DNA from 2 places in the Streptomyces platensis genome. Region 1 is predicted to be linked to the other one. Evidence: predicted binding sites of a transcription regulator. Region 1 holds the regulator's gene; the other holds the start of a gene.
What was found. Region 1 encodes HrcA, which represses chaperone genes, less so after heat shock. Its sites were predicted from a motif close to TTNGCACTCNGNNNNNCNGAGTGCNAA; they were not measured.

Region 1 (15,779 bases):
TGGCCGTCCGCCAGCTCCGCGTCCGGTGGGGTGTCCGGGTGGGTCATCTGCCACAACGGCAGGTCGGCGGGGTGCAGATGGATCCGGGCGCCGGTGCGGGAGGCGAGCGCCGGGGCGGCGTCGATGTGGTCGTTGTGCCCATGGGTGCAGATGATGGCGCGCAGCGTCCGGCCGCCGAGGGCCTCGACGATGGCGTCGGCGTCATGGGCGGCGTCGATGACGATCGCCTCGTCGTCGTCGCCGACGATCCAGACGTTGTTGTCGACGTCCCAGGTGCCGCCGTCGAGGGAGAAGGTGCCGGAGGTGACGAGGTGGTCGATGCGGGCCGCCATCAGAGGGTCACCACCGAACGCAGGACGTCGCCCGCGTGCATCCGCGCGAAGGCCTGCTCGACGTCCTCGATGCCGATGGTCTCGGTGACGAACGCCCCCAGGTCGATCCGGCCCTGGAGATGCAGATCGACCAGCATCGGGAAGTCGCGGGAGGGCAGACAGTCGCCGTACCAGGAGGACTTGAGGGCGCCGCCGCGGCCGAAGATGTCCAGGAGGGGGAGTTCCAGGGTCATCTCCGGGGTGGGGACGCCCACCAGGACGACGGTTCCGGCCAGGTCACGGGCGTAGAACGCCTGCCGGTAGGTCTCCGGGTTGCCGACCGCCTCGATGACGACGTCCGCGCCGAAGCCGCCGGTCAGCTCGCGGATCGCCTCGACGGGGTCGCTGGAGCGGGAGTTGACGGTATGGGTGGCGCCCATGGAGCGGGCGGTCTCCAGCTTGCGGTCGTCGATGTCCACCGCGATGATCTTGGCCGCGCCGGCCAGCCTGGCGCCCATCACGGCCGCGTCGCCGACCCCGCCGCAGCCGATGACCGCGACCGCGTCGCCGCGGGCGACGCCGCCGGTGTTGAGCGCGGCGCCCATGCCCGCCATCACGCCGCAGCCCAGCAGACCGGCCGCCGCGGGCGCGATCTCGGGGTTGACCTTGGTGCACTGTCCGGCGGCGACCAGCGTCTTGTCGGCGAAGGCGCCGATGCCCAGCGCGGGGCTCAGCTCCGTGCCGTCCTTCAGCGTCATCTTCTGCCGGGCGTTGTGGGTGTCGAAGCAGTACTGGGGGCGGCCGCGCAGACACGCCCGGCACTGGCCGCACACCGCCCGCCAGTTGAGGATGACGAAATCGCCGGGCGCCACATCGGTGACGCCGGAGCCGACCGACTCCACCACGCCGGCCGCCTCGTGCCCGAGCAGGAACGGGAAGTCGTCGTTGATGCCGCCCTGCTTGTAGTGCAGATCGGTGTGGCACACCCCGCACGTCCGGATCTTCACCACGGCCTCGCCGGGACCCGGGTCCGGCACCAGGATGGTCTCCAGCCGGACCGGTTCGTTCTTCCCCGGCGCAATCACGCCGCGCACTTCCTGTGCCATCGGGACAGCCCCTTTCAAAGATCACTTACGGGGACCACTGTGGCGCACCGCCACCGATCCGTGCCTCACCGTACGCGGGCCGGGCCACCGCGCACAGGACCACGGCCGGGTTCGTGATCTCTGTGGGCGGGCGCCGCGATCCGGGCGTCCGGGTAGCTCTGCGGGACCGTCCGGAACACCGGGGAGGACGTCTTGAAGCCCCTCCCCGCGAGACACCGGGCGGCCGGGCCGGGCCACGGTGCCGGGAGCAGGGGCGGGCCCCGGTGGCGGCCGGGCGCGTGGGCGGGCCCCCGGGGTCACCAGCGCGGAGTGGCGGGGGTGACCCAGCCGGGGTCCGCGTGCCGCATGGCGGCGGCGTCATCGCGGTCGCGCAGTCCGCCGTCGTCGGCCAGCCAGCGGCGGTGCAGTGCGGCGAGCCGGTCGCGGTCGAGGGTGATGCCGAGGCCGGGGGCGTCGCTGACGTCCACCCGGCCGTCGCGGAAGCCGATCCGCTCGGTGAGGACGTCCTCGGTCTGCCAGGGGTAGTGGCTGTCGCAGGCGTGGTCGAGGTGCGGCACGGTCGCCGCGACCTGGGTCATCGCGGCGAGGGTGATGCCCAGGTGGGTGTTGGAGTGCATGGACAGGCCGACGCCGAAGGTGCGGCAGACGGCGGCGAGTTCCCGGGTGTGACGCAACCCGCCCCAGTAGTGGTGGTCGGCGAGCACGATCTGGACGGCGTCCCGGGCGAACGCCTCGGCGATCTCGTCGAAGGTCGTCACGCACATGTTCGTGGCCAGCGGGAGGCCCGCCCGTCCGGAGGCGCCCGGCCGCGCCCCGCGCAGGGCGGCCGCCACCTCCGCCATCCCTGCCGTGCCGCTCGTCGGGTCCTCCAGATACTCCAGGACGCCCGCCAGCTCGTCCGCTACCCGGCAGGAAGTCGGCACGCTCCAGGCGCCGTTGGGGTCCAGGCGCAGCGGCCGCCCGGGGAACTCGGCGGCCAGCGCCCGGACCGCGGCGATCTCCTCGTCGGGCGGGAAGACGCCGCCCTTGAGTTTGAAGGAGGTGAAGCCGTGGGTGTCGGCGAACCGGCGGGCCTGGGCGACGACACCGGCGGGGTCGAGCGCCGCGCCCCAGTCGTCGGGTTCGCCGCGGCCGCCGGGGTGTTGGGCCCAGCGGTAGAAGAGGTAGGCGCTGAACTCCACGCGGTCGCGGACCTTGCCGCCGAGCAGGGCGTGTACGGGGAGTCCGGTGGTCCGGCCCCAGGCGTCCAGGCAGGCGACCTCGAAGCCGGAGAGGACGGAGAGCCGCAGTTTTCCGGCGGTCCGCACGCCGCGGAGCCCGCCGACGTGCACGGCACCGGCGCCGGTCGCGGCCGGCGGGTCGCCGCACACCTCGGCGGCCAGCTCGGGCAGTCCGTTCAGATCCGTGACCGACCGGCCGGTCAGCGCACCGGCCAGCGGCTGGGCCAGGGCCAGGTAAGCGGTGTCCCCGTAGGTCTCGCCGAGCCCGGTGGCGCCGCCCTCGGTGGCCACCTCGATGATCAGCCGTGGAGTGTACGGCTGGTGGACGCCCTGCGTGTTCAGCAGCGGCGGATCGGCCACCAGGACCGGGGTGAGCCGGACCTCGGTGATGGTGAGGCCGTGCCGGGCATCGGTCATCCAGAAGCTCCTACGGGCCGAGGGCTGTTCTCATATGTAGATGACGTCTACAGAGGGAGTGGGAGGTTAGGGATCCCGCACGGTGACCGTCAATACGCGCACCGCGGTCAGCTTTTACCAAGGGTTGAATCTGCGCGCGTAGATACGGATGTGAGGCTCTGTTAGACCTACGGGGTCCGCTCATGTCTCCCGGAGGAGCCGCGCATGCCCCGTACCGCCCGTTTCCGCCCCGCCCTCTCCCGCAGGGCCCGCCTCGGCGCCACCACGGTCGCCGCCCTCGTCGCCGGCACCGCCGTCTTCGGCATCGGCCAGGCCACCGCCGAACACTCCGTACCGCGCACCGACAAGGAGATCCCGAACCTCACGCAGGTGCAGGACAAGATCAAGGCGTACTACGGCGACACGGTGACGGCGGACGGCGAGCACTACGCCTCCCCGCGCAGCAACTACGCACATCAGGTCCGCGGCATCGAGGCCAAGGCCCGCACCTATCTGTCGAAGGCCCTCGCGCGGCACGACCGGACGGGCAAGGCCAAGCCGGCCATCGTGCTCGACATCGACGACACCACCCTGCTCACCTACAACTACGAGCTCCAGGTCGGCTTCCACTTCACCGAGGAGAGCCAGGACAAGTACCTGGCCCACACCGACATGGACCCGGTCTTCGGCATGGACCGGCTGGTCAACTGGGCGCACGACAAGGGCGCCGAGGTCTTCTTCCTCACCGGCCGCAAGGAGGCGCAGCGCGCCTGGAGCGTCCGCAACCTCAAGAACGTCGGTTACGGCATGCCTCTGGACCGGCGGCACGTCTACCTGAAGGACAAGGAGCACCCGCCGGCCTACCTGCCCTGCGGCTCCACCTGCACGACGATCGAGTACAAGTCGGGCACCCGCAAGCACATCGAGTCCCTCGGCTTCAACATCGTCGCCAGCTTCGGGGACCAGTACAGCGATCTGCGCGGCGGTGCCGCGGACCGGACGTTCAAGATGCCCAACCCGATGTACTACCTGCCGTAGGCGGCGGCTCGCGGGTCCGGTCCCACGGGGGCCGGACCGGGCGGGCCGGGCGGCGTCACGCCCCGGCCCGCCGCCCTCAGCTCCGCTTGGGCAGCGGCACCCGCGACAGGTCCCGGGCGATGGTCAGTTCGCCGCTGTACCCCGCCGCGCGGGCCTGCCGCTCGAACTCCGTGGGGTCGTCGTAGCGCTGCGAGAAGTGCGTCAGCACGAGATGCCGCACGCCGGCCTGTGCGGCCACCTCCGCGGCCTGCCCGGCGGTCAGATGACCGTGGTCCACGGCCAGCTGGACGTCCTCATCCAGGAACGTCGACTCGATGACGAGCATGTCCGCCCCCTCGGCGAGCGCATGGACGCCGGGGCACAGCCGGGTGTCCATGACGAACGCGAACCGCTGGCCCCGCCGCCACTCGCTCACCTCGTCGAGGGTGACGCCGTTCAGCTCGCCGAGCTGCTTGAGCCGCCCGACGTCCGGCCCGGCGATACCGTGCTCCGCCAGCCGGTCCGGCAGCATCCTGCGGGTGTCCGGTTCGACGAGGCGGTAGCCGTACGACTCGACCGGGTGGGAGAGCTTGCGCGCCTCCAGGACGTACGCCGGCGAGCGCTCCAGCTCACCGTCGACGGCGACCGGCCGCTGGACCAGCCGGACCGTCTCCCGGTAGGCGGTGGCATAGCGCAGCCGGTCGAAGAAGTGCTGCCCGCTGGCCGGGTAGTGGGCGGTGACCGGGTGCGGCACCCGGTCGAGGTTGATCCGCTGGATCACACCGGCCAGGCCGAGCGAGTGGTCACCGTGGAAGTGCGTGATGCAGATCCGGTTCAGGTCGTGCGCGGCGACCCCGGCCCGCAGCATCTGGCGCTGGGTGCCCTCGCCGGGGTCGAAGAGCAGCCCCTGGCCGTCCCAGCGCAGCAGATAGCCGTTGTGGTTGCGGTGCCGGGTGGGGACCTGGCTGGCGGTGCCGAGGACCACCAATTCACGTACGGACACGGTCGGCTATCCGGGAGGCCACTGGAGGCCGCGGCCGCCGAGCACGTGCAGGTGGGCGTGGAAGACGGTCTGGCCCGCGCCCGCGCCGGTGTTGAAGACGACCCGGTAGCCCCGGTCCTCCACCTTCTCCTCGGCGGCGACCTCCCGGGATTCCCGCAGTATGTCGGCGATGATCTGCGGCTCGGCGGCGGCGAGGGCCGCGGCGTCCTGGTAGTGCACCTTGGGGATGATCAGGACATGGGTCGGCGCCTGGGGGTTGATGTCGCGGAAGGCGACCGTGGTCTCCGTCTCCCGGACGATGGTCGCCGGCACCTCCCTCGCCACGATCTTGCAGAACAGGCAGTCGGCCTGCGGTTCTCCCGCCACGGGTGGCTCCTCCCAGGTCATCCGTCCGGCGCACGGTGCGCACGGCCTCGGATGCTACCGGGCGGGCCGCACCGGAGCCTCCACCCGGCCCCCGCCGCGCGGCCGCGGATCGGCCGGGCCCGGCCCCGCGGCGGGCACGCCCACGGATCGGCCGGGCACCGGGCCGCCGGGTCATTAAGCTGGGCGGTGATCCCTTTCGCCCACAACCGGGAGTTCTGCACCATGGCAACCACGCGCACCGCCAAGACCCACTGGGAAGGCAACCTCCTGGAGGGCAAGGGCACCGTCGCCCTGGAGTCCTCCAAGGTCGGTACGTACGACGTGAACTGGCCCGCCCGCGCGGAGCAGCCCAACGGCGTCACCAGCCCCGAGGAGCTGATCGCGGCGGCCCACTCCTCCTGCTACTCGATGGCCTTCTCGCACGGCCTGGCCGGCAAGGGGTACACCGTCGAGGCCCTGGACACCCAGGCCGATGTCACCTTCCAGCCCGGCGAGGGCATCACCGGCATCGCCCTGACCGTCAAGGCGCGCGTCCCCGGCCTGTCCGAGGAGGACTTCCAGGCGGCGGCCCAGGACGCCAAGGCCAACTGCCCGGTGAGCCAGGCGCTGGCGGGCGTCAAGAACATCACGCTGGCGGCCGAGCTGATCTGACGGGACGGCCGGCCGGACCGGTCCTCCGAGTGTGAACGGCGGTGCGCCGGACGGCCCCTGAGGGTGCGTCCGGCGCACCGCCGCGTTGTCAGTGGGCTGTGCCACGATCTTCGTGCTGCGGAAGGGCCCGGTGCCGTTCCGCGGACCGCCGCACGCCCGCCCCGCGAAGGGACTCCCGCACGTGAACCACCGCTCCGCCACCCAGCTCCGTCTGGCCCTGCGGCTCGCCGCGCCGGACACCGCCGATGCGCTCGCCGAGCGGCTGCGCCCGGAGCTGCTGGCCGCCCTGTCCGACCGGTTCGGGCTGCCGGAGGAGATGGTGGAGACCCTGACCGGGCCGGACGGCACGGCGCTGCGGGCCGCGCTGGACGCCGATCCCGGGGCGTTCTTGCTGCGGGCGGCGGAGACCGGCGATCCGGTGATCGCCCGCGCGGTGTGGCGGGCGCGCTACCGCATCGCTGCGGACCGGACCAGGCGCGCGAGGGACCTGCCGGAGCTGCTGCCGGCGATTCTGCGCGCCGCCGACACCACGGACCCGCGCTGGGAGGCCGAGGACGGTCTCCTCCCGCTGCTCCAGGAGGAGGCCACCCGCATTGAGCTGCTTCCCGCCCTGACCGGCCCGTTCCCCCAGCTGATTTCCTTCACCCTGGTCCAGGTGGCCCGGTTCCTCCCGATGCCGGTCGCCCTCGACGCCTGTATTGCCCTGGTGCAACTCGTCGGCGATGAAGTGCTGTCGGCGGTCGTCGACGGTGTCGAGCGGATCGAGGACTTCGACCTCGGGCGCCCGGAGCTGCTGGACCTGATGCGGGAGGCCGCGGCCGACGACGACCCGGAGTCCTTCCTGAGGGAGCGGCGGCCGGCCGGTGAATGGACCGACCCCGCCGCGCTGCGGGCCCTGATGATGCTCCGTGAGGGCATCCACCCGGGTCCCCGGCCCGACGCACTGGACTGGGAGCTGGTCCGCCGCGAGCACGCCCGCCTGCCCTTCGGGACCGAGCCGTCGCACGGCTACGGCCGCCACAACGGCAACCGCCTGTTGCAGCTCACCCGGTGGGAAGGCTGCCCGGACGACCTCGTCATGGAGTGCTTCCGCGCCGGCCCCTGGACCACCGCGCGGGTCGCCGCCGAGCTGCCGTTCGAGGCGCTGGTGGGGCCCGAGGCGGCGGCCGGCAAGGTGCCTTTCGACGACGCCCTCGGGCGCGGTCTCCGTACGGGCCGGCTGCCGGTGGACCGCCTGCTGGCGGAGGTGACACCGGCGGTGGAGGTGCTGAGCGCGCTGCCGTACGACCACGAGCCGACCCGTAAGGCCCTCGCCGGGCTGCTGGACCGGCTCGGCACGGACCCGGTCAACTGGCTGACCTGCTACGCGCGGATGGGCCGGGCCCGGGGCAGCGTCGCCGAGCTCATCGACGACGCCGCCTCGACCGCCTCCCGCCAGAAGCGCAACACGAGCTGGCCACGCCCCCTGGAGGCGGTGTTCCCGGCCACTCCTCCCGAGGCGTCCCGCGCCGCGTTCCTGCACCTGTTCCAGTGCGCTTCCGAAGAGGCCCAGATCGCCGTCGTCCCGCACTTCGACGCCCGCGCCGTGCAGCACCTCCTGGTATACGGCGATCCCGCGCCGGCCGTTCGGGAGGCGGTCATCGCCGCCCACGGAGTGGCGGCACAGGCCGCCCAGGCCGCCACCCCGTCCCTCTCCCCCGAGAGGCTGGCGTACCTCTTCGACCTCGACGAACCCCAGGTGGACGCCAACCTGTTCTTCCACTGCCGCATCGACCAGCAGGAACGGGTGCGGATGCTCGCCGGGCGGCTGCGCGGCGGCGGCACCCGCCCCGTACCCGACGAACTGCTCCATGTCCTGCGGGAGACCAACCTCGGCCACTACCGTCACTGGCTCATCGCCGGCCTGGACTCCGGCGACCTGGGCGTGGCACGCACGCTCGTCGGGCGGCTGAAGCTGCGGATACCCGCGGCCCGGCTGCGGCTCCTGGTGGCCGTATGGCAGCGCGGCGGCCCCGACGCGGTCCGCGAGATCCTGGCGCTGGACCGGCTCCCGGTCACCCTCCGCCGGCAGACCGAGAAGCTCCTCGATCTCCCGGACGGCCTGGACCGGCTGCGCGCCCGCCTGGCCGCCGAGGAGGACCCGGAGAAACTGCTGGAGTTCCTCAACAAGGCGCCGGGCTACGACGGCAGCCAGCTGCACAAACTCACCGGCGAGGGCATCCCGCTCCCCTGGCCTGACCTGATCGCGGCGTACCGCTCCGGCAGCCTGGCCCCCGGCGCGGCCCAGGACCTCGCGGAACGCACGGACTGCCCACGCGAACTACTGCTGGCCCTCCTGCCGAACACCCCGGAAGTGGACCGCTACAGCACCGCCTGGCCCCAACTCGCCCTCCGGAACGGCACGCTCACCCCGGAAGACATCCTGACCCACGCCGCCCCCGCACGCCGGGCCCTGTCCCACCTCCGCCACGCCCTCAACTCCGCAGAGCAAAAGCCCGACCGCCAGCAACTCCACACACAAGCAGCCACACTGACCGCCGAACACCTGGGCACCGACCCCGAAGCCTGGGCCGTAGCTCTCCAACTACTCCCGACCTTCGCCGGCACCCTCCCAGAACTGTGCGCAACAGCAGCCGCGATCACACGCCCAACAGCCTGACCCCGGACAGCAGCCACTTCTCTGCCCACAACCCACCGGCGGCACCGAACCACCCACCCCCCCACCGGCCTTCTTCCCACCCCTCAACGGGAGGGGACGGGCCGGAGCGGGTGGGGGTTTCCGGACGTAAAGCGAAGCAGTCCGGAAACCCCCACCCGCTCCGGCCCGTCACCGCACCCCGACAGCCCCGCGCAGCGGACAAGGCCCGCCGCAGGCGCAACGGCGAGGGCACCGCGGCAGCGGGCCACAAACGGCGAGCAACACCCACGGCGGGAAAGCCGAAAACGTGGGGCAAAAGCAAAGCGCAGCGGACCGCTCAGGCCCACCGCCCCGTACGCCCCAACAGCAGCGCGACGGCCGCCGTCCCGGCCGTAGAGGTGCGCAGCACGCTCGCCCCCAGCCGGTAGGGCCTGGCGCCCGCCTCGGCGAAGGCGGTGAGCTCCTCCGGGGAGACACCCCCTTCCGGGCCGACGACGAGCACGATCCGGCCCTCGGCGGGGAGTTCGGCGGTGGCGAGCGGCGCGCTGCCCTCCTCGTGGAGGACGGCCGCGAAGTCGGCGTCGGCGAGCAGCGCGGCCACCTGCTTGGTCGTCAGCGGGTCGGCGACCTCGGGGAAGGTCAGCCGGCGCGACTGCTTGCCGGCCTCGCGGGCGGTGGCCCGCCATTTGCCCAGCGCCTTGGCGGCCCGCTCGCCCTTCCACTGGGTGACGCAACGCGCCGCCGGCCAGGGCACGATGGCGTCCACCCCGGTCTCGGTCATCGTCTCGACGGCCAGCTCCCCGCGGTCGCCCTTGGGGAGCGCCTGGACGACGGTGATCGTGGGGCTCGGCGGGTCCTCGGTGCGCAGTGCGGTGACCGCGACGGTGAGCCGGTCCTTGCCCTCGACGGCGGCGACCGTGCCGTAGGCGCCGGTGCCGTGACCGTCCGTCAGGACGACCTCCTCGCCGGTCCGCAGCCGGCGCACCGACACCGCGTGCCGGCCCTCCGGACCGTCCAGCATCAGGGTGCCGCCGGCCCGTACGCCCGCGAGGGACTCGACGAGGAAGACCGGCGCGGTCATGACGCGCCGCCGGTGGCGGAGCGGTGCAACGCGGCGCGCGCGGCGTCCAGTTCGGCTGCCAGCACCTCCACCAGCTGCCGGGCGGGCAGCTCCCGTGCCAGCCGGTGGCCCTGCCCCGCCCACAGGTTCATGCCCTGGGCGTCGCCCGCCTTGGCGGCGGCCTTGCGCACGGTGGAGGTGAGGTAGTGGACGGCCGGGTAGGCGGCCGGTGCGTACGGGCCGTGCTCGCGCAGGAAGCGGTTGACCAGCCCGCGGGCCGGCCGTCCGGAGAACGCCCGGGTCAACTCCGTATGCGTGAACAGGGGGTTGGTCAGTGCCTGCTTGTGCAGCGGGTTGGCGCCCGACTCGGGGGTGGCGAGGAAGGCGGTGCCCAGCTGCGCCATGGTCGCCCCGGCGGCCAGCACCGCCGCGATCTGCGCCCCGCGCATCAGCCCGCCCGCGGCGATCATCGGAATCTGCACGGCCTCCCGGACCTGGCCGAGCGCCGCCAGCAGCCCCAGCCCCGCGCCGGTCCCGTCCGCATGCGGATCGTCCCGGTGGGTGCCCTGGTGGCCGCCGGCCTCCACGCCCTGCACGCACACCGCGTCCGCGCCCGACCACTGCGCGGCCTGTGCCTCGGCGGCGGTGGTGACCGTGACGACGGTGTACGTACCGACCTTGGCGAACGCGTCGAGGACGGCGCGCGAGGGGCAGCCGAAGGTGAAGGACACCACCGGCACCGGGTCCTCGCGCAGTATCGCGAGCTTGGCCTCGTAGCCGTCGTCGATGGGCCCGTCGGTGTCGCCGAGTTCGGTCTCGTACCAGGTGGCCTCACCGGCGAGCTGTTCGCGGTAGACCTCGACGACGGAGCCGTCGGCCAGGGAGGGCTGCGGCATGAAGAGGTTGACGCCGAAGGGCCGGTCGGTCAGCGACCGCAGCTGTTTGATCTCCTGGTACATCCCGTCGGCGGTTTTGTAGCCGGCGGCGAGGAAGCCGAGACCGCCGGCCGCACAGACGGCGGCGGCGAGCTCGGGTCCGGAGCCGCCTCCCGCCATTGGGGCCTGCACGATCGGGTAGCGGCAGAGATCGGTCGGTGCGGTGGGCATGAGCACATCGTGTCACGCCCACCGCACCGCCCCGAACAGGGGCGGTGGCTTCCACGGGGGCCCGGGGAACCTCCGCGGACCCCCGGGCCGACCTGGGCTATCGCCCGTTGAAAGCGTCCTTCAGCCGCGAGAAGAGACCCTGCTGCCCCGGCTGAAACTGCCCCGTGGGCCGCTCCTCACCGCGCAGCTTGGCCAGCCGCCGCAGCGCCTCCTCCTGCTCGGGTTCGAGCTTGGTGGGCGTCTGCACCTCGACATGGACGATGAGGTCGCCGCGGCCGCCGCCGCGCAGATGGGTCACCCCGCGCTGGTGCAGCGGGATCGACTGGCCGGACTGGGTACCGGGCCGGACGTCGATCTCCTCGACTCCGTCCAGCGTCTCCAGCGGGCACTTCGTGCCCAGCGCCGCCGCTGTCATCGGGATGGTGACCGTGCAGTGCAGATCGTCGCCGCGCCGCTGGAAGACCGGGTGCGGCAGCTCGTGGATCTCCACGTAGAGGTCACCGGCGGGGCCGCCGCCGGGGCCGACCTCGCCCTCGCCCGCGAGCTGGATGCGGGTGCCGTTGTCGACACCGGCCGGGATCTTGACGGTCAGGGTGCGGCGGGAACGGATCCGCCCGTCGCCCGCGCACTCGTGGCACGGCGTCGGGACGACCGTGCCGAAGCCCTGGCACTGCGGGCACGGCCGCGAGGTCATGACCTGGCCCAGGAACGACCGGGTGACCTGCGAGACCTCACCGCGGCCGCGGCACATGTCACAGGTCTGCGCCGAGGTACCCGGCGCCGCGCCCTCGCCGCTGCACGTCGTACAGACGACGGCGGTGTCGACCTGGATGTCCTTGGTCGTGCCGAAGGCCGCTTCGGTCAGCTCGATATCGAGCCGGATCATGGCGTCCTGGCCGCGGCGGGTGCGCGAGCGCGGCCCGCGCTGCGACGCGGTGCCGAAGAACGCGTCCATGATGTCGGAGAAGTTGCCGAAGCCCGCGCCGAAGCCGCCCGCGCCCTGGCCGCCGCCCGCCTGCGAGAGGGGGTCGCCGCCGAGGTCGTAGACCTGCTTCTTCTGCGGGTCCGAGAGCACCTCGTAAGCGGCGTTGATCTCCTTGAACCGCTCCTGGGTCTTCGGATCCGGGTTCACGTCCGGGTGCAGCTCGCGCGCCAGCCGGCGGAAGGCCTTCTTGATCTGATCCTGCGAGGCGTCGCGTCCGATACCGAGGACCGAGTAGTAATCCGTGGCCACTTACGACTCCGCGAGGATTTGTCCGACGTAACGTGCCACTGCGCGTACCGCTCCCATCGTTCCGGGGTAGTCCATGCGGGTCGGTCCGACCACGCCGAGTTTGGCGACTGCCTCGTCGCCCGAACCGTAGCCGACCGTGACGACCGATGTGGACGCCAGGCCTTCGTGGGCATTCTCATGCCCGATACGTACGGTCATGCCCGAGTCCTTGGCCTCCCCGAGCAGCTTGAGCATCACCACATGCTCCTCAAGGGCCTCCAGCACCGGCCGGATGGTCAGGGGGAAATCGTGCCCGAAGCGCGTGAGATTGGCGGTGCCGCCGATCATCAGCCGCTCTTCGGTCTCCTCCACCAGAGTTTCCAGCAACACCGACAGCACTGTCGAGACCGTGCCGCGGTCGTCCTGCTCGAAGGACTCCGGGAGATCCTGCACCAACTGCGGCACATCCGCGAACCGGCGCCCCACGACCCGGCTGTTGAGCCGGGCCCGCAGATCCGCCAGCGAGGTCTCGCCGAACGGTGCCTGGCAGTCGATGAGCCGCTGCTCGACCCGCCCGGTGTCCGTGATCAGCACCAGCATCAGCCGGGCCGGGGCCAGGGCCAGCAGCTCGACGTGCCGGACCGTGGACCGGGTCAGGGACGGGTACTGCACGACCGCGACCTGCCGGGTCAGCTGCGCCAGCAGCCGGACCGTGCGGCCCACGACGTCGTCGAGGTCGACGGCGCCGTCCAGGAAGTTCTGGATCGCCCGCCGCTCCGGGCTGGACAGCGGCTTCACACCGGCCAGCTTGTCGACGAACAGGCGGTAGCCCTTGTCGGTCGGGATGCGCCCGGCACTCGTGTGCGGCTGGGCGATGAAACCCTCGTCCTCCAGGGCGGCCATGTCGTTGCGGACGGTGGCCGGGGAGACGCCGAGCTGATGGCGTTCGGTCAGGGCCTTGGAGCCGACCGGCTCCTCCGTCCCGACATAGTCCTGGACGATGGCGCGCAGCACTTCGAGCCTGCGTTCACTGAGCATCCCGCGCACCTCCAGTCCGGCCGTCCGCCGTCTCGACTCTCCTGGCACTCACACGGGCCGAGTGCCAGACCTTGAGCCAGTGTACGGCCGAGTAGCACGGACACGGCAAGGGCGGCCGCACACAGCACCCGCCCGGTGACCGTGTTCGGCCGATCTGTCGGGCAACGCTATCGCGATGGCGCTAGCGTCTCGGTATGCAAACGTCTTGGGAAGAGGCCGGCTGGGAACAGCTCGGTGACGGTGTCGCCAGACGCCGGATGCCGGGCTGGGACGAGACGATCGGCGTGATCGCGGGCACCACCGGCGTCATGATCGTCGACACCGGCGCGACCCTGCGTGACGGCGCGGATCTGCGGCGGGCGATCCGCGGTGTGCTGGGCCGGGACGTGACGCATGTCGCGCTCACCCACCCGCATTTCGATCACGTCCTGGGCACCGCCGCGTTCGCGGGCGTCAAGGTCTTCGGCGCGGCCGGTCTCGGTGATCTGCTGCGCCGCGGCAAGGACGTGCTGCGGCACGACGCGATACGGCACGGCGTCGACCGCGACGCGGCCGCCGAGGCCGCCGATCTGCTGGTCGCCCCGCACCACCACGTCCACGACCAGCTGACCGTCGAGCTCGGCGACCGGCAGGTGCTGCTCGCCAATGTCGGCCCCGCGCACTCGACGCACGATCTCGCGGTGCTGGTACCGGGCCGGGGCGGGTCCCCGGAGATCGTCTTCTGCGGCGATCTGGTCGAGGAGTCCGGGGAACCCCAGGCGGGCCCGGACGCGCTGCCGCAGCGCTGGCCCGGCGCACTGGACCGGCTGCTGGCCCTCGGCGGCGAGGACGCACGGTATGTGCCCGGCCACGGCGCCGTGGTGGACGCAGCCTTCGTCCGCACCCAGCGTGCCGCCCTCGCCGCCCGCTTCGGCGTCGCCCCCTCCTGACCCCCGCCCGCTCACCCACGGACAGGCTCCACTCGATGCAGAACAGGCACTACAGCCCCGACCTCACCCCACCATGGAAGAAGCAGCGCCCGGCGCCCGAGGTGCCCGCCGATCCCGATCTGGTCGTCGAGGAGGTCACCTCGGGTTTCTGCGGCGCCGTGATCCGCTGCGAGAAGACCGCCCAGGGCCCGACGGTCACCCTGGAGGACCGCTTCGGCAAGCACCGCGTCTTCCCCATGGAGCCGCGCGGCTTCCTCCTGGAGGGGCGGGTGGTCACCCTCGTACGCCCCCAGGGCAGACCGGCCACCGCCACTCCGGCGCGTACGGCGTCCGGTTCCCTGGCCGTCCCCGGCGCCCGCGCACGGGTCGCCCGCGCCGGGCGCATTTACGTGGAGGGCCGGCACGACGCCGAGCTGGTGGAGCGGGTGTGGGGCGACGACCTGCGCATCGAGGGCGTCGTCGTGGAGTACCTGGAGGGCGTCGACGACCTCCCCGCGATCGTCCGCAGCTTCTCCCCCGGCCCGGACGCCCGCCTCGGCGTCCTCGTCGACCATCTCGTACCCGGCTCGAAGGAGTCCCGGATCGCGGCCGGGGTCACCGGTGACCACGCGCTGGTGGTGGGCCACCCGTACATCGACATCTGGGAGGCCGTGAAACCGTCCTCGGTCGGCATCCCGGCCTGGCCGACCGTCCCGCGCGGCCAGGACTGGAAGACGGGCGTCTGCCGGGCCCTGGGCTGGCCGGAGAACACGGGCGCCGCCTGGCAGCGGATCCTCTCCTGCGTGCGCTCCTACAAGGACCTGGAGCCGGCACTGCTGGGGCGGGTGGAGGAGCTGATCGACTTCGTCACGGCCGGCGGTGCGGCCTGACGTTGGGGAGGGTCCCGAATTCGCTGGTGTCGAGTACGACATCGAGCAGGTCCAACGGCACGGGATCGCCGAATTTATAGATCGACTGCGACTGGTAGTCGGCGTTCTCCCCGGTGCCGGTGGGCCCGGCGAGCAGGACACAGTGGGCCACGAGGGGATCGATGATCAAGTAGAGCGGAAGCCTGCTCGCCGCGTAGATCGAACGCTTGATGACGTAGTCATGATCAACGCTGGTCTTGGAGACAACCTCGACAACCATCTTGATCACCTCGGGCGGCATCATGCGCCCGGAGTCCGGTCCGGTTCCACGCTCCACCAGCACGAGATCCGGCTGGGGCTCACTGGACTCTTGATGAAGCGCGACATCCTGGGTTTGCAGGCGCCGCCACTTCTTCCGCGGAAATTGGTCGAGGACAGCTTCCACGATGTCGTTGTGGACCACGTCAGGCCCCGCCATCATCACGATGTTCCCCCGGAGGAGCTCGATCTTGACGCCCTCGGGAACCTCAAGGTTCTCGAAGAGCTCCGTCATCCGGCGTTCATCCACAGCGGTCATCTCCATGGCCTCCGTATCCCGTCGCCGTGTGTACGGCACAGGCTAGGAGCAGCCTAGGCGGGCCCGCGGACCCACCGCATCGGTTCACTCGTTCGAGGACAGCACGTTCTCAGTCCACCAGATCCCGCACCACCGCATCCGCCAGCAGCCGCCCCCGGAGGGTCAGTACCGCCCGGCCGGCCTCGTACGGAGCGGCTTCCAGGAGGCCGTCGGCCAGCGCCCGGGCCGCTGCCCGTGCGCCTGCCGGGGCGAGGATCTCCAGGGGGCAGCCGTCCGCCAGGCGCAGCTCCAGGAGGATGC
Region 2 (15,779 bases), 940 kb from region 1:
CGCCCAGGTCCCCGCCAACTACAAGGTGGTCACTCCCCGGTGAGTTCCCGCCCGTCGTCCGAACCCCGCACCCCGGCGCCTCCCGCAGACGCTGTGCCGGGAGACCCCCGGCGCGGCGACGACGCCCGGCCCGCGGCCGTGCTGCGCGAGATGCGCTGGTGGGACCTGGCGCCGGTGCTGGAGCTGGAGCGCGAGCTGTTCCCCGAGGACGCCTGGTCGCCGGGCATGTTCTGGTCCGAGCTGGCGCACGCCCGCGGCCCGTCCGCCACCCGCCGGTATCTCGTCGCCGAGCAGGACTGCCGGCTGGTCGGCTACGGCGGGCTGGCCGCCGTCGACGGCACCGGCGACATCCAGACCATCGCCACCGCCCGCGACCAGTGGGGCAGCGGCCTCGGCGCCCGGCTGCTGACCGAACTCCTGCACGCGGCAACGGACTTCGAATGCCACGAGGTGCTGCTGGAGGTACGGGTCGACAACCTCCGCGCCCAGCGCCTCTACGAGCGCTTCGGCTTCGAGCCGATCGGTTTCCGCCGCGGCTACTACCAGCCCGGCAACCACGACGCCCTGGTGATGCGCCGCACCACCCAGACCTCCTCCGAAGCACCCTCCGTACAAGGAACTTGAGAACCATGGCTGACTCACGCGGCGGACCGCTCGTCCTCGGCATCGAGACCTCCTGCGACGAGACCGGTGTCGGCATCGTCCGCGGCCACACCCTGCTGGCCGACGCGGTCGCCTCCAGCGTCGACGAGCACGCCCGCTTCGGCGGCGTGGTGCCGGAGGTGGCCTCCCGCGCCCACCTGGAGGCGATGGTCCCCACCATCCAGCGCGCCCTGAAGGACGCCGGGGTCGCGGCCTCCGACCTGGACGGGATCGCGGTCACCGCGGGACCGGGCCTGGCCGGTGCGCTGCTGGTCGGCGTCTCGGCCGCCAAGGCGTACGCCTACGCCCTCGGCAAGCCGCTCTACGGCGTCAACCACCTCGCCTCGCACATCTGCGTCGACCAGCTGGAACACGGCCCGCTGCCCGAGCCGACCATGGCCCTGCTGGTCTCCGGCGGTCACTCCTCCCTCCTCCTCGCCCCCGACATCACCTCCGATGTGCGTCCGCTCGGCTCGACCATCGACGACGCCGCCGGCGAGGCGTTCGACAAGATCGCACGGGTGCTGCACCTCGGCTTCCCGGGCGGTCCGGTCATCGACCGCTACGCCCGCGAGGGCAACCCCGACGCGATCCGCTTCCCGCGCGGGCTGACCGGCCCCCGCGACCCGGTCTACGACTTCTCCTTCTCCGGCCTGAAGACGGCGGTGGCCCGCTGGATCGAGGCCAAGCGGGCGGCCGGCGAGGAGGTGCCGGTGGCGGATGTCTCGGCGTCGTTCCAGGAGGCCGTGGTGGACGTGCTGACCCGTAAGGCCGTCCGGGCCTGCAAGGACAACGGTGTGGACCACCTGATGATCGGCGGCGGGGTCGCGGCCAACTCCCGGCTGCGGGCGATGGCCCAGCGCCGCTGCGAGGACGCCGGCATCACCCTGCGGGTGCCGCGGCCCAAGCTGTGCACCGACAACGGTGCGATGGTCGCGGCCCTGGGCGCGGAGATGGTGGCCCGCAACCGGCCGGCCTCCGCCTGGGACCTCTCCGCGGACTCGTCCCTCCCGGTCACCGAGCCGCATGTGCCCGGCGAGGTCCCCGAGGACGCCGCCCACGCGCACTCCCACTCCCACGACCATGACCACGTCCACGAGATGAGCAAGCACAACCTCTACTCCTGAGGCCCGGCGAGGACTCGCTTTGTCCTTCTGCGAGTCCTTACGCCGCCCCCGGCCCGCTGTCCGGCCCGAGGTCTTACCCTGACTGGGGCACCGAGCGTGCGAGTGGGGAGGCGGCAGGCTGTGGACTGGTTCTGGTGGGTCTTCATCTTCTTCATGGCGGGCGGCTTCGCGAAGGTCGCCGACACCGCCCGCACCGCGCTGCGCACCCGGCACGAACGCAAGATGGAGCGCCTGGAGACCGCCCGCCAACAGCGGCAGGAGCTGGCCGCCGCCCAGAAGCCACCGGAGCCGGTGTGCGGGTGTACCCACCACCTCGCCAAGCATGACAAAAAGGGCAAGTGTCATGAGCGGGTGGAGATGGCGGTCGCCTGGGACGCCGACCACAAGCCGGTGCAGTACGAGGCCGGCCAGTGCACCTGCCAGCAGTACATCGGCCCGCAGCCGCTCTCCCAGATCTACGCCGAGGACCTCACCGACCTGGCGTGACCGGGTCCGTGGCCGGGTGCCCCAACAGCATGGTGGGGGCGCCGGCGACCCGGGTGAGGAAGATCGTGCAGGACGTGCGGCCGCCGCCGAGCTTCAGCTTCTTGCGCAGCTCCTCGGGCTCCACCGCGGAGCCCCGCTTCTTGATCACCGCGATCCCGACCCCGCGCTCCCGCAGCAGCGCCTTGAGCTTCTTGACGTGGAACGGCAGCACATCGGTGATCGCATAGGCCGTCGCGTACGGCGTGGCCGTCAGCCGGTCCGCGGTGATGTACGCGATGGTCGGATCGATCAGCCGGCCGTCGAGCTGCTCCGCGACATCCGCGACCAGATGGGCCCGGATCACCGCCCCGTCCGGCTCGTACAGCCAGTCGCCGACCGGGCCCGGCTCGGGGTCCGGCAGCCCCGCGCCCAGCAGTGAGTCGCCGGCCGGCAGCAGCGTGGCCCGGCGGCCGCCGGACGTGATGCGGTCCGCCCCGTCCCCCGCCGCGCCGAACCACACCACGGCTTCCTTGACGTCGCCCCCGTCCGAGATCCATTCCGTCTCGGCGTCCTCGGGCAGCGCCTCGTGCGGCACCCCCGGCGCGATCTTCAGCGCCGCGACCGGTGCCTTACGGGCCGCCTCGACGGCCCAGGACAGCGGCGGCGAGTAGGCCTCGGGGTCAAAAATCCGGCCACCCCGCGCCTTGCTGCGCCGCGCCGGATCGACGAACACCGCGTCGTACCCGGCGGTGTCCACCTCCGTCACATCCGCACAGCGCACTTCGATCCACTCCGCGAGCCCCAGCGCCTCCGCGTTGGCCCGCGCCGCCGCACAGGCCAGCGGGTCACGGTCTACGGCCAGCACCCGGATCCCGGCGCGCGCCAGGGCGATCGCGTCCCCGCCGATACCGCAGCACAGATCGGCCAGCGTACGCACGCCCAGCGCGGCGAGCCGGGTCGCGCGGTGCGCCGCCACCGTGGCGCGGGTGGACTGCTCCACCCCGTTCGGCGTGAAGTACATCCGCCAGGCGTCCGCCCCGAACTTCGCCACCGCCCGCTGTCGCAACCGCGCCTGCCCGAGCGCGGCGGAAACCAGCGCCGCGGGGTGCTCCCGCCGCAACCGGGTGGCTGCCGCCAGCTCATCCGCCGGGTCGTGGTCCCGCAGCTCGGCCAGCAGGGCCTGCCCCTCGGGGGTGAGGAGGTCGGCGAAAGTGTCTCCGTCATTCACGGTGTCATTGTCTCCCCACGTTTTCGGCTTTCTCGCCGTGGGGGTTTCTCGCCGTTGCGCCTGCGGCGGGCCAGGTGGTTTGTGGGTGCGGTGACGGACCTCCGGGGCCGGTGTGTGGGACTGCTTCGCTTTACGTCCCACACACCGGCCCCTCCGGCCCGTCCCCTCCCGTTGGGGGAGTGAGTGCAGGTGGGTGGGGGCTGGCCATTCGTAGCCAGTTCACTGCGATCGGCGAGGCGCACCGGACCACCGACATGCACCCCCACCGACCGTCTTTCCCACCCTCCAACGGGAGGGGACGGGTCTGCGCGGGTGGGGGTTTCCGGACGTAAAGCGAAGCAGTCCGGAAACCCCCACCCGTGCAGGCCCGTCACCGCACCCGACAGCCCCGCGCAGCGGCACCGCTCGCCGCAGGCGCAACGGCGAGGTCCCAGACGGCGGGACGGCCGAAAACGTGGGAATTAAAGCGGCTCACGCCGCCTTTGCGCACGGTCGCTGATGCGCAGCAAAAGCGCCACCATGACCCAGTTGGCGACCAACGAGGAGCCCCCCTTGGCGAGGAAGGGGAGGGCCTTGCCCGTGAGGGGGATGAGGCCGGTGACGCCGCCGGAGACGACGAAGACCTGGAGGAGGAGCGCGCCGGAGAGGCCGACGGCCAGGAGCTTGCCGAAGGGGTCGCGGGCGCTCAGGCCGACGCGGAGGCCGCGCTGGGCCAGCAGTACGTAGAGCATGATCACGGCCATGACCCCGGCCAGGCCCAGCTCCTCGCCGACGGTGGTGAGGATGAAGTCGCTGTTGCCGGCGAAGCCGATCAGTTCGGGGTGGCCCTGGCCGAGGCCGCTGCCGCTGATGCCGCCGCTGCCGAAGCTGAGCAGGGCCTCGGCGAGCTGGTTGGACATGTGCTCGGCCTGGCCCTCCTTGGTGAAGGCCCGCATCGGGTCGAGCCAGGCGGTGACCCGGCCGTGGACATGTGGTTCGAGGGAGCCGACCACGGCCGCGCCGACCGTGGCCATCAGCAGGCCGCACACCACCCAACTGGTGCGGTCGGTGGCCATGTAGAGCATGATCACGAAGACGCCGAAGAAGATCAGCGAGGTGCCCAGGTCGCGTTCGAAGATCAGCACCAGCAGGCTGATCGCCCAGATCGTGAAGATCGGCGCGAGCTGCCGTCCCGGGGGCAGCTGGATGCCCATGACGCGGCGGCCGGCCAGTGCGAGGGCGTCGCGGTTGACGGTGAGATAGCCCGCGAAGAACACCGAGATCATGATCTTCACGAACTCGCCGGGCTGCAACGACAGCGGCCCCAGCAGGATCCAGCGCTTGGCGCCGTACATATCGGCGCCGAAGAAGGCCGGTGCCATCAGCAGGACCAGCGCGATCACCATCGTCAGATAGATGTAGCGCTGGAGGATGCGGTGATCGCGCAGCAGCAGCAGGATGGCGAGGCAGACCATCACCCCGATCACCGTCCACAGCAGCTGGCCGTTGGCCGCCTGGGCGGTTTTCAGCCGGGGCGTCTGTGCGTAGGTGAGGTCGAGGCGGTGCAGCAGCACCAGGCCGATTCCGGTCAGCAGGGTGGCCAGCGGCAGGATCAGCGGATCGGCGCGGGGCGCGTAGCGGCGCAGGACCAGATGCGGGACCAGCGTCATGAACAGCATGCCGGCGGTGAAGACGGCCAGTCCGCCGGGGCGCAGGCCGCCCATCGACAGACCGGTGTAGGTGTAGCCGAAGACCGTGATCAGGACGACGAGGACGAGCAGCCGTGCCTCGGTTCTCCGCCGGTCCGGTGCCTGGGCGAGCGCGGCGAACGTCATGGTGCGCTCGACATCCCGCTCCGGCACCCGGGCCTTCCGGGGAACTCTGGTCGGTGCACGCACGGCTATTCCTCCGCCATCTTGTCGGGGCCGCCGGCCGGCCGGGTGCGGGCCCGGTTCGTCGGCCCGTCAGTCGAGGAAAGAGACGGGGCAGCCGAGGGCGTGGTTGCGAGGAAGGGGAAGGCATGTCCGATTTGGCGGGAAGCTGCCTGCCTCGTAACCCGCCCCGCCCCCGCTGTAGATGGCCATGATCGCCGAAGCCGGGTCGCCGGGAAACCGGGCCCCGGCACGGCCGGTCAACCGGCGAGGCGGGAAGAGCTCCCCGCCGCGCTGGCACTCCGCTTGACCGAGTGCTAACCGCGTCATAGTCTCGGCGTTGGCACTCTCCAGTGGGGAGTGCCAGACACAGCGACGGGCAGGTCCGGCACCCGCGACGACGGATCCACCTGGTCGCCACCTCAGACAGTTAACCCCGTGAGATCTCCGAAGGGGGAGGTCGGATCGTGACGACCACCAGCTCCAAGGTTGCCATCAAGCCGCTTGAGGACCGCATTGTGGTCCAGCCGCTCGACGCCGAGCAGACCACGGCCTCGGGCCTGGTCATTCCGGACACCGCCAAGGAGAAGCCCCAGGAGGGCGTCGTCCTGGCCGTGGGCCCGGGCCGGGTCGAGGACGGCAAGCGCGTCGAGCTCGACGTGAAGGTCGGCGACGTCGTGCTCTACAGCAAGTACGGCGGCACCGAGGTGAAGTACAACAACGAGGACTACCTCGTTCTCTCGGCTCGCGACGTTCTCGCGATCGTCGAGAAGTAAGTCACCCAGTTTTGCCGTGATCTGCGCCCCTGGTTCCCGCGTCTAATCAACCCGGGGCAGGGGCGCAGTTCGTTTGAGCGACAGCGGTCCCCACGTCGTGGCCGAGGATCGCAATGAGAGGACTTGAAGCAACCCATGGCGAAGATCCTGAAGTTCGACGAGGACGCCCGTCGCGCCCTTGAGCGCGGCGTCAACAAGCTTGCCGACACCGTCAAGGTGACCATCGGCCCCAAGGGCCGCAACGTCGTCATCGACAAGAAGTTCGGCGCGCCGACCATCACCAACGACGGCGTCACCATCGCCCGTGAGGTCGAGGTCGACGACCCGTACGAGAACCTCGGCGCCCAGCTCGTCAAGGAGGTGGCGACCAAGACCAACGACATCGCGGGTGACGGCACCACCACCGCCACCGTGCTGGCCCAGGCGCTGGTCCGCGAGGGTCTGCGCAACGTCGCCGCCGGCGCCTCCCCCGCCGCCCTGAAGAAGGGCATCGACGCCGCCGTCAAGGCCGTCTCCGACGAGCTTCTCGCGACCGCCCGTCCGATCGACGACAAGTCCGACATCGCCGCCGTGGCCGGTCTGTCCGCGCAGGACAAGCAGGTCGGCGAGCTCATCGCCGAGGCGATGGACAAGGTCGGCAAGGACGGTGTCATCACCGTCGAGGAGTCCAACACCTTCGGTCTGGAGCTGGACTTCACCGAGGGCATGGCCTTCGACAAGGGCTACCTCTCGCCGTACATGGTCACCGACCAGGAGCGTATGGAGGCCGTCCTCGAGGACCCGTACATCCTGATCCACCAGGGCAAGATCTCCTCGATCCAGGACCTGCTGCCGCTGCTGGAGAAGGTCATCCAGGCCGGTGCCTCCAAGCCGCTGCTGATCATCGCCGAGGACGTCGAGGGCGAGGCCCTGTCGACCCTGGTCGTGAACAAGATCCGTGGCACCTTCAACGCCGTGGCCGTCAAGGCCCCCGGCTTCGGTGACCGCCGCAAGGCGATGCTCGGCGACATGGCCACCCTCACCGGTGCCACCGTCATCGCCGAAGAGGTCGGCCTCAAGCTCGACCAGGCCGGTCTGGACGTGCTCGGCACCGCCCGCCGGGTGACCGTCACCAAGGACGACACCACCATCGTCGACGGTGGCGGCAAGTCCGAGGACGTCACCGGCCGCGTGGCCCAGATCAAGGCCGAGATCGAGTCCACCGACTCGGACTGGGACCGCGAGAAGCTCCAGGAGCGCCTCGCCAAGCTCGCCGGTGGCGTCTGCGTCATCCGCGTGGGTGCGGCCACCGAGGTCGAGCTCAAGGAGAAGAAGCACCGTCTGGAGGACGCCATCTCCGCGACCCGCGCCGCGGTCGAGGAGGGCATCGTCTCCGGTGGTGGCTCCGCGCTGGTCCACGCCGCCAAGGTGCTGGAGGGCTCCCTCGGCAAGGAGGGCGACGAGGCCACCGGTGTCGCCGTCGTCCGCCGCGCCGTCGTCGAGCCGCTGCGCTGGATCGCGGAGAACGCCGGCCTCGAGGGCTACGTCATCACCGCGAAGGTCGCCGAGCAGGACAAGGGCAACGGCTTCAACGCCGCCACCGGCGAGTACGGCGACCTGGTCAAGGCCGGCGTCATCGACCCGGTCAAGGTCACCCGCTCCGCCCTGGAGAACGCCGCGTCGATCGCCTCGCTGCTGCTGACGACCGAGACCCTGGTCGTCGAGAAGCCCGCCGAGGAGGAGCCGGAGGCCGGTCACGGTCACGGCCACGCGCACTGACGCGAGCTGGCGCGCACTGACGTGAGCCGTCGCACCGGCTGACGCGCCGCGTCGGACTGCTTCACCCGAGACCCGGTTCCCGCCTTGGCGGGGGCCGGGTCTTCGGGTTTTCGGCGGGCGGGCGGGGCCATGGCCGCCGGACTCCCCGCCGACGGGCCCGGTTCACGCCGAGTGGTGCAGCTCCTCCCGCCGTACGGGGGCGAGGAACGGGCGGCCTTGGCCGTAGCGTTCGAGTTCGTCGAGGGCGTGGTCGGCCAGGCGGTGGAGCTCGGTGCCCAGCGAACCCGCCACATGCGGGGTCAGCAGCACGTTCGGCAGGTCGTACAACGGCGAGCCGGGGCGCGGGAGGTCGGGCTCGGTGACGTCGAGGACCGCGTGCAGCCGGCCGGTGACCAGCTCGGGCAGCAGGGCCGCCTCGTCGACCAGTGCGCCGCGGGCGGTGTTGACCAGGGTCGCGCCGTCCGGCATCAGGGCCAGCTGCCGGGCGCCGAGCAGATGGCGGGTGGCGGGCAGCTGCGGGGCGTGCACGGTGACGATGTCGCTGTCGGCGCAGAGCGCGTCGAGCGGAACCGGGGCCGCGCCCAGCCGGGTGGCCTCGGCGGCCTCCACATACGGGTCGTACAGCAGAACGCGCAGGTCGAACGGGCGCAGCAGCTCGATGACGCGGCGGCCGATGCGGGAGGCGCCGATGACGCCGACGGTGCGGCGGTAGTTGCCCGCCCCGGCGAGTTCGCCCGGCCAGTCGTGGGGCGCGCGCAGACCGCGGTAGCGGTGGGCGGCGTGCAGCACGCGCTTGTTGGCGAAGAGGATCGCGGCGAGGGTGTATTCGGCGACCGGGAGGGCGTTGGCGGCGGCGGCCGAACTGACGGCGATACCGCGGTCCCAGCAGGCGTCGGTGAGGTGGTGCTTGACCGATCCGGCGGCGTGCACGACGGCCCGCAGCCGGGGGGCCGCGGCCAGCACCCGGTCGGTGAGCGGTGGCGCGCCCCAGCAGGTGAGCAGCACCTCGGCGCCGGCGAGGGCGGCGGCGACCTCGGGGGTGGGGTCGGCCAGATCGTGGGCGACCAGGTGCGGGTCCGTACGGGCCAGCGCCGCGAGGCGGGTGTGGTGGCGGGCGGCGAGGAGCCGGCCGGCCACGCCCGGCCCCATCGACAGCAGCAGACCGGGCCGGACCGGTGGCGTTTCCGCAGGTCCTGGGGGACTGTCAGAGGTGGGGTGCATAGTGCTGAACGGACCTCCTTCGCGGTCGTCCGCCGTCGCGCTTCGCTCGTCCCGCGCGCGCCGCCGGCCGGTCCACGTCGTTGTGCGTCCTGTGCCGTTCCGCGGGGGACGGACCCGTGGGTGCACCGTCCCGGCACCCCACCGCCCCGCCCCGCGCGCCACGGCCATGGCACCACCCCGGCGCCGCCCTCGGCAACGGGCCGGGTGACCCGGCGTCAGCGGGGCCCGTATTTACGGCCGGTACGGGACGTCAGGCCCCCCAGCACGCCACGGGGCGCCAGCTTCACCGCGCCCATGAGCGCCTTGTAGCGCGGATCCGGAATGGACAGCGACTTCCCCCGCGTCAGGTCCTTCATCGCGGCGTCGACCAGCTTGTCCGCGTCCAGCCACATCCACCCGGGGATGTTGTCCGTCCCCATCCCGGCGCGCTCGTGGAACTCGGTCCGTACGAATCCCGGGCACAGCGCCATCAACCGCACGCCGCTGCCCGCCAGATCGCGCGCCGCGCCCTGGGTGAACTGCACGACCCAGGCCTTGCTCGCGCCGTAGGTGCCCCGCGGTACGAACGCCGCCACCGACGCCACATTGACCACCGCGCCGCGCCGCCGGTCCCGCATCCCGCGCACCCCGGCGGTGGTCAGCCGCAGCACCGCCTCACAGTGCACCTTGAGCATCGTCAGCTCGTCGGCCATCGAGACTTCGAGGTACTCGCCCTTGTTGCCGAAACCGGCGTTGTTCACCAGCAGGTCCACCGGGTGCTTGGGGTCCGAGAGCCGGGCCTCGACGGCCGCGATGCCCTCCTCGGTGGCCAGATCGGCGCTCAGCACCTCCGCCTCGATGCCGTGCCGGTCGTGCAACTCGGTGGCCTGCTCGTGCAGTCGCTTCTCGTCGCGGGCCACCAGCACCACGCTGTGGCCGTCGCTCGCGAGCCGCCGGGCGAACGCCGCCCCGATGCCCGCCGTCGCTCCCGTGATCAATGCAGTCGTCATACGGGCACGCTATCCGCCCCGGGCACGACGCCTGAGCCCCAACCCCCGGTGGCGCGGCCGCCCCACGGCCCACCGGAAGCAGATCCTTTGCCGCCCGCTCCGGGCTCCACCGTCCCGGGCCCGGCGGGGCCGCTCAAACCGCCGCCCGCTCCGCATACTTCCGCGCCTTCTGCCGCGCCTCCTCCGGCAGCGCCGCATCTGCCTCCAGCAGCCGCGGCAGCAGCTCCCGCCGGGTCGTCAGGGCCTGGAACATCAGCCCGATCGTCACCTCGTGAGCCGGCCGGTGCACCACCTCGACGGCGTCCCCGGCCCGGATCTCGCCCGGCTCGATCACCCGCAGATACGCGCCGGGCACCGCGGCCTGGGTGAACCGCCTGATCCAGCCGCGTTCGCCGAGCCACGCGTGGAACGTCCGGCACGGAATCCGCGGTGAGGTCACCTCCAGCAGCAGCCGCGGACCCACCCGCCAGCACTCGCCGATACGGGCGCCGGTGACCTCGACGCCCCACGTGGTGAGGTTCTCGCCGAAGACCCCATTGGCCAGCTCGCGGCCCAGCTCCCGCTGCCAGGCGTCCAGATCCTCCCGGGCGTAGGCGTAAACGGCCTGGTCGTCGCCGCCGTGATGGCGCAGGTCGACCACCGCGTCCCCGGCCAGCCCGCTGCCCCCGACGCCCTTGGGGCCGGGCGCGGCCACCGCCACCGGCCCGTCCACGGGCCGCTTGTCGATCCCCGTACCGCCCTCCGCGGTGGTGTGCCGGCACGGGGTCGGCCGCCCCATATTCACGCTCAGCAGCTTCATACGGTGCTCCGTTGTTCGGTCGTGCGACGTGCTCCGGGGCCGGTTCCGCCGGCGTCACCCCAGCTCATGCGCGCCTTCGATCCACGTTAGGCATGTCCGAAGCCGTGTGCCCCAAAAGCAAGGACGCAATTTTTCCCGACCGGTCCAAGCGGCGCTTATGCTCGAAACATGATCGAGGCCCGTCACCTCCGTGTGCTGCGCGCCGTGGCCAGGAGCGGCTCGTTCTCCGCCGCCGCGCGCGAACTGGGCTGCACCCAGCCGGCCGTCAGCCAGCAGATGAAGGCGCTGGAACAGTCCGCCGGCACCCCGCTGCTGGTCCGCGCGGGCCGTGAGATGCGGCTGACCCAGGCGGGTGAGGCGCTCGTCCGGCACGCGGTCGGCATCCTGGCCGGGCTCACCGCCGCCGAGGAGGAGATCGCCGCCATCGCGGGCCTGCGCGCAGGACGGGTGCGGCTGGTGTCGTTCCCCTCCGGCAGCTCGACGCTGGTGCCGACGGCCCTGGCGACGATGCGCGCCGCGCATCCGGGCACCCGGGTCTCGCTGGTCGAGGCCGAGCCGCCGCGCTCGATCGAGATGCTGCGCAACGGTGACTGCGAGATCGCGCTGGCCTTCCGCTACCCCGAGGTGCGCGGTGCGGACCCGGCGGCCGGGGCGGAGTGGGACGACCTGGTGGTGCGCCCGATCCTGGCGGACCGGCTGGTCGGGCTGGTGCCGGCCGGCCACCGGCTGGCGAAGGCGGGCGTCGCGCGCTTCGCCGAGCTGGCCGACGAACCGTGGATCGCGGGCTGTCCCCGCTGCCGCAGGCATCTCGTGGAGGTCTGTGAGAGCGCGGGCTTCACCCCGCGGATCGACTTCGCGACGGACGACTATCCGGCGGTCATCGGCCTGGTCGGGGCCGGTCTGGGAGTCGCCGCGCTGCCGGAGCTCACCCTCGCGTCGGTGCGTCCCAAGGGGGCGACGGCGGTACGTCTGGAGCCTGCCGTCCACCGCGAGATCGTCGCGCTCACCCTGCCGGATCTGGCGCAGGTCCCCGCCGTCGAGGCGACGCTCGACAAGCTGGTGGACGCCGCGGGGCGCTGACGGTCCGGGGTCTCGGCTTCGGCCGCCATTGCAGGAACGTTTCTTCAGGAGCGGTCCGCTCCCGGGGTGTCAGGCGCCCGAGGCGCCCGGGTGGCCGGTCATGGAAGAGGCGGGGACCAGCCGGTGCCGGGCCCGGCCCATGAGTTCCTCGCGCTCGTCCTCCGTCAGCCCGCCCCACACCCCGTACGGCTCACGAACGGCCAGTGCATGCGCCGCGCACTCGGCCCGTACCGGGCAGCGCATACAGACCTCCTTCGCCGATGTCTCACGCGCGCTGCGGGCCGCTCCGCGCTCACCTTCGGGATGGAAGAACAGCGAGCTGTCCACGCCACGGCAGGCAGCCAGCAGCTGCCAGTCCCAGAGGTCTGCGTTCGGGCCCGGGAGGCGGGAGAAATCTGCCATTGCTTGTCCCCTCGAAGCGATGCTGATTCGGGCTCGGTGCTCACGACGGTACATCTACTGTCGAAGTAGATGTAAATATGACTCATTGCGAATCTAGTCATAGTCACCACTAAAATGGAAGAAAGAGAGCCAAATAGGGCATAGGGTGCACGCGCGGATGCCGGTCGCCCATTGAGTCGTCTGCGTATCCGGCTCCTCACGGAGCGTGCTGAACTCGGTCGCCGAAGCCGTAACTCTTTCGAGTGACCGTCGTTGAGAGTGCGGAGGCGGTTGGCAGAGGTAGACCCCGGGCAAATGTCCGAGGGCCGCCAATCGCACAGGTGACGATATGTACCAGCCTGGAGGCTCAAGGTGACGCGCATCAGCTGCGGAGGGCGGTCATGACATCCGTCCTCGTCTGCGACGACTCCCCGCTTGCCCGAGAGGCGCTCCGTCGGGCGGTTGCGACCGTGCCCGGCGTCGAGCGTGTGACGACCGCGGCCAACGGCGAGGAAGTCCTCCGCCGCTGGGGCGCCGATCGTTCGGATCTGATTTTGATGGACGTACGGATGCCCGGTCTCGGCGGTGTCGAGACCGTGCGCCGGCTGCTGTCCGCGGACCCGGGCGCCCGGATCATCATGCTCACGGTGGCCGAGGACCTGGACGGGGTCGCGCTCGCGGTCGCCGCCGGCGCCCGCGGCTATCTGCACAAGGACGCCTCGCGCGCCGAGCTGCGGGCGACGGTGACCCAGGCGCTCGCGGATCCGACGTGGCGGCTCGCCCCACGCCGGCTGCGGTCCGCCGAGATGGGTGCCGCGCCGACGCTCACCGCGCGGGAGATCCAGGTGCTGGAGGGCATGAGTCACGGCCGCTCGAACGCCGAGATCGGCCGTGAGCTGTTCCTCTCGGAGGACACGGTCAAGACCCACGCCCGGCGCCTTTTCAAGAAACTCGGCGCCTCGGACCGGGCGCATGCGGTGGCCCTGGGCTTCCGCTGGGGACTGGTCCGCTAAGGCGTTGTGACGTGCAGCGATGCGGGGGAGTGAAGATCCCCGCCCGCCGTGTGGCGGGCGGGGCGGCAGAGCGCCCCGCGCCCGTCGGCGTACGACGGCGGTCCGATTCGCCGCGCGGTGCCGCATCCTTGGGAGTATGGAGTTCCTCGGGGACGGGCCGGTCGGGCACGAGGGGAGGGCGCAGGACATGACATCAGCCGGCGCACCTGCCGCGCATAACGCTTCAGTGCACAAGTGCGGACCTGATGCCGCGGATCGCGCGGCGCCAAGGCACCATGGTCCGATGCGTGATGACGGGAAGCAGGAAATCGGCGATCTCGTCGCACGCGCCGTGGAGGGTGACCAGCGGGCCACCCACGATCTTCTGGCCCATGTGCACCCCCTCGCCCTGCGCTACTGCCGTACCCGACTGTCGCGGCTGCCGGGTGATGCCCGGCACTTCGTCGAGGATCTGGCGCAGGAAGTGTGTGTCGCGGTGCTCTGTGCGCTGCCGCGCTACCGCGACACCGGCAAGCCCTTCGAGGCTTTTGTCTTTGCCATCGCCGGCCACAAGGTCGCCGATCTCCAGCGGGCCGCCATGCGGCATCCGGGCAGCACTGCCGTGCCGTCCGACGAGATGCCCGAGCAGCCGGACGACTCCCTCGGTCCCGAGGAGCGGGCGCTGCTGAGCAGCGACGCCGAGTGGGCCAAGAAGCTGCTGGCGAATCTTCCGGAGAACCAGCGTGAGCTGGTGCTGCTGCGGGTCGCCGTCGGGCTGACCGCCGAGGAGACCGGGCAGATGCTGGGGATGTCGCCCGGTGCGGTGCGGGTGGCCCAGCACCGTGCGCTGAGCAGGCTGCGGGCACTGGCCGAGCAGTAGCGGTTACCGGTCGGAAGCGGCCGGATGTCGCCGTAGAAAAGCACAAGTGACGAGGCCCTCATCGCTCGTGGAATGGGCCACCCCATTAGGCCGTTAGCATGGGAGTCCGCGCTGAGGCAAGAGCATTGGGGAAGGTGTCATGAGTGACAACGTCGACGGTATGCCCGCCAAATTCGCCATGCTCGGGCTGACATACGACGACGTGCTGCTGCTGCCCGGTGCGTCGGAGGTGCTGCCGAACGCGGTGAGCACCGCGTCCCGGGTCTCGCGCAACGTCACGGTGAACATCCCGCTGCTGTCCGCGGCGATGGACAAGGTCACCGAGGCGCGGATGGCCATCGCCATGGCGCGGCAGGGCGGCGCGGGTGTGCTGCACCGCAATCTGTCCATCGAGGACCAGGCCAACCAGGTCGACCTGGTCAAGCGCTCCGAGTCCGGCATGGTCACCGACCCGATCACGGTCCGCCCGGACGCCTCGCTCGCCGATGCCGACGCGCTGTGCGCCAAGTTCCGCATCAGCGGGGTGCCGGTGACGGACGCCGCGGGCAAGCTGCTGGGCATCGTGACCAACCGCGACATGGCCTTCGAGATGGACCGCAGCCGTCAGGTCCGCGAGGTCATGACGCCGATGCCGCTGGTCACCGGCAAGGTCGGCATCTCCGGCGAGGACGCCATCGAGCTGCTGCGCCGCCACAAGATCGAGAAGCTGCCGCTGGTCGACGACGCGGGCGTGCTCAAGGGCCTGATCACCGTCAAGGACTTCGTCAAGGCGGAGAAGTACCCGAACGCCGCCAAGGACGCCGAGGGCCGGCTGGTCGTCGGTGCCGCGGTGGGCGTCGGCGGCGAGGCGTACGAGCGGGCGCAGGCGCTGGTCGAGGCCGGTGCCGACTTCCTCGTCATCGACAGCGCGCACGGCCACAGCCGCGGCATCCTCGACATGATCGCCAAGGTCAAGTCCAACATCAGCGTCGATGTCGTCGGCGGCAATGTCGCCACCCGCGACGGCGCCCAGGCGCTGATCGACGCGGGTGCCGACGGCATCAAGGTCGGTGTCGGCCCCGGCTCCATCTGCACCACCCGTGTGGTCGCCGGTGTCGGCGTGCCGCAGGTCACCGCGATCTACGAGGCCGCGCAGGCCGCGAACGCCGCGGGGGTGCCGCTGATCGGTGACGGCGGTCTCCAGTTCTCCGGTGACATCGCCAAGGCCATCGCGGCCGGTGCGGACACCGTGATGCTGGGCTCGCTGCTGGCCGGCTGCGAGGAGTCGCCCGGCGAGATGGTCTTCATCAACGGCAAGCAGTTCAAGTCGTACCGCGGCATGGGTTCGCTGGGCGCGATGCAGTCCCGCGGCCAGGCCCGCTCCTTCTCCAAGGACCGCTACTTCCAGGACAACGTGCTCTCCGAGGACAAGCTGGTCCCCGAGGGCATCGAGGGCCAGGTGCCCTACCGCGGCCCGCTCGGCTCGGTCGCCCACCAGCTCATCGGCGGTCTGCGCGCCTCCATGGGCTACGTCGGCTCCGCCGACATCTCCGAGCTCAAGGAGAAGGGCCGCTTCGTCCGGATCACCGCGGCGGGGCTGAAGGAGAGCCAC

Region 2: a site for HrcA is predicted at 5,607-5,633, ahead of groES (co-chaperone GroES). Genes of this name have one in related genera too.

Annotation. Positions count from the first base shown of each region.
Region 1 is NZ_CP023691.1:2,971,805-2,987,583, forward strand. It holds gene CP981_RS13090 (MBL fold metallo-hydrolase) at 1-332, opposite strand, end outside; gene CP981_RS13095 (S-(hydroxymethyl)mycothiol dehydrogenase) at 332-1,417, opposite strand; gene CP981_RS13100 (enolase C-terminal domain-like protein) at 1,714-3,054, opposite strand; gene CP981_RS13105 (HAD family acid phosphatase) at 3,259-4,071, shown strand; gene CP981_RS13110 (ribonuclease Z) at 4,148-5,053, opposite strand; gene CP981_RS13115 (histidine triad nucleotide-binding protein) at 5,060-5,419, opposite strand; gene CP981_RS13120 (OsmC family protein) at 5,642-6,070, shown strand; gene CP981_RS13125 (formyl transferase) at 6,252-8,729, shown strand; gene CP981_RS13130 (16S rRNA (uracil(1498)-N(3))-methyltransferase) at 9,046-9,789, opposite strand; gene CP981_RS13135 (nitronate monooxygenase) at 9,786-10,874, opposite strand; gene dnaJ (molecular chaperone DnaJ) at 10,972-12,108, opposite strand; gene hrcA (heat-inducible transcriptional repressor HrcA) at 12,109-13,125, opposite strand; gene CP981_RS13150 (MBL fold metallo-hydrolase) at 13,320-14,054, shown strand; gene CP981_RS13155 (DUF3097 domain-containing protein) at 14,090-14,923, shown strand; gene CP981_RS13160 (Uma2 family endonuclease) at 14,901-15,479, opposite strand; gene hemW (radical SAM family heme chaperone HemW) at 15,589-15,779, opposite strand, start outside.
Region 2 is NZ_CP023691.1:3,913,632-3,929,410, reverse strand. It holds gene tsaB (tRNA (adenosine(37)-N6)-threonylcarbamoyltransferase complex dimerization subunit type 1 TsaB) at 1-43, shown strand, start outside; gene rimI (ribosomal protein S18-alanine N-acetyltransferase) at 151-624, shown strand; gene tsaD (tRNA (adenosine(37)-N6)-threonylcarbamoyltransferase complex transferase subunit TsaD) at 630-1,769, shown strand; gene CP981_RS17125 (hypothetical protein) at 1,890-2,255, shown strand; gene CP981_RS17120 (THUMP-like domain-containing protein) at 2,239-3,462, opposite strand; gene CP981_RS17115 (FtsW/RodA/SpoVE family cell cycle protein) at 3,924-5,276, opposite strand; gene groES (co-chaperone GroES) at 5,780-6,088, shown strand; gene groL (chaperonin GroEL) at 6,224-7,846, shown strand; gene CP981_RS17100 (hydroxyacid dehydrogenase) at 8,009-9,067, opposite strand; gene CP981_RS17095 (SDR family NAD(P)-dependent oxidoreductase) at 9,283-10,056, opposite strand; gene CP981_RS17090 (MOSC domain-containing protein) at 10,190-10,855, opposite strand; gene CP981_RS17085 (LysR family transcriptional regulator) at 11,024-11,935, shown strand; gene CP981_RS17080 (WhiB family transcriptional regulator) at 12,005-12,337, opposite strand; gene CP981_RS17075 (response regulator transcription factor) at 12,718-13,329, shown strand; gene CP981_RS17070 (sigma-70 family RNA polymerase sigma factor) at 13,613-14,188, shown strand; gene guaB (IMP dehydrogenase) at 14,328-15,779, shown strand, end outside.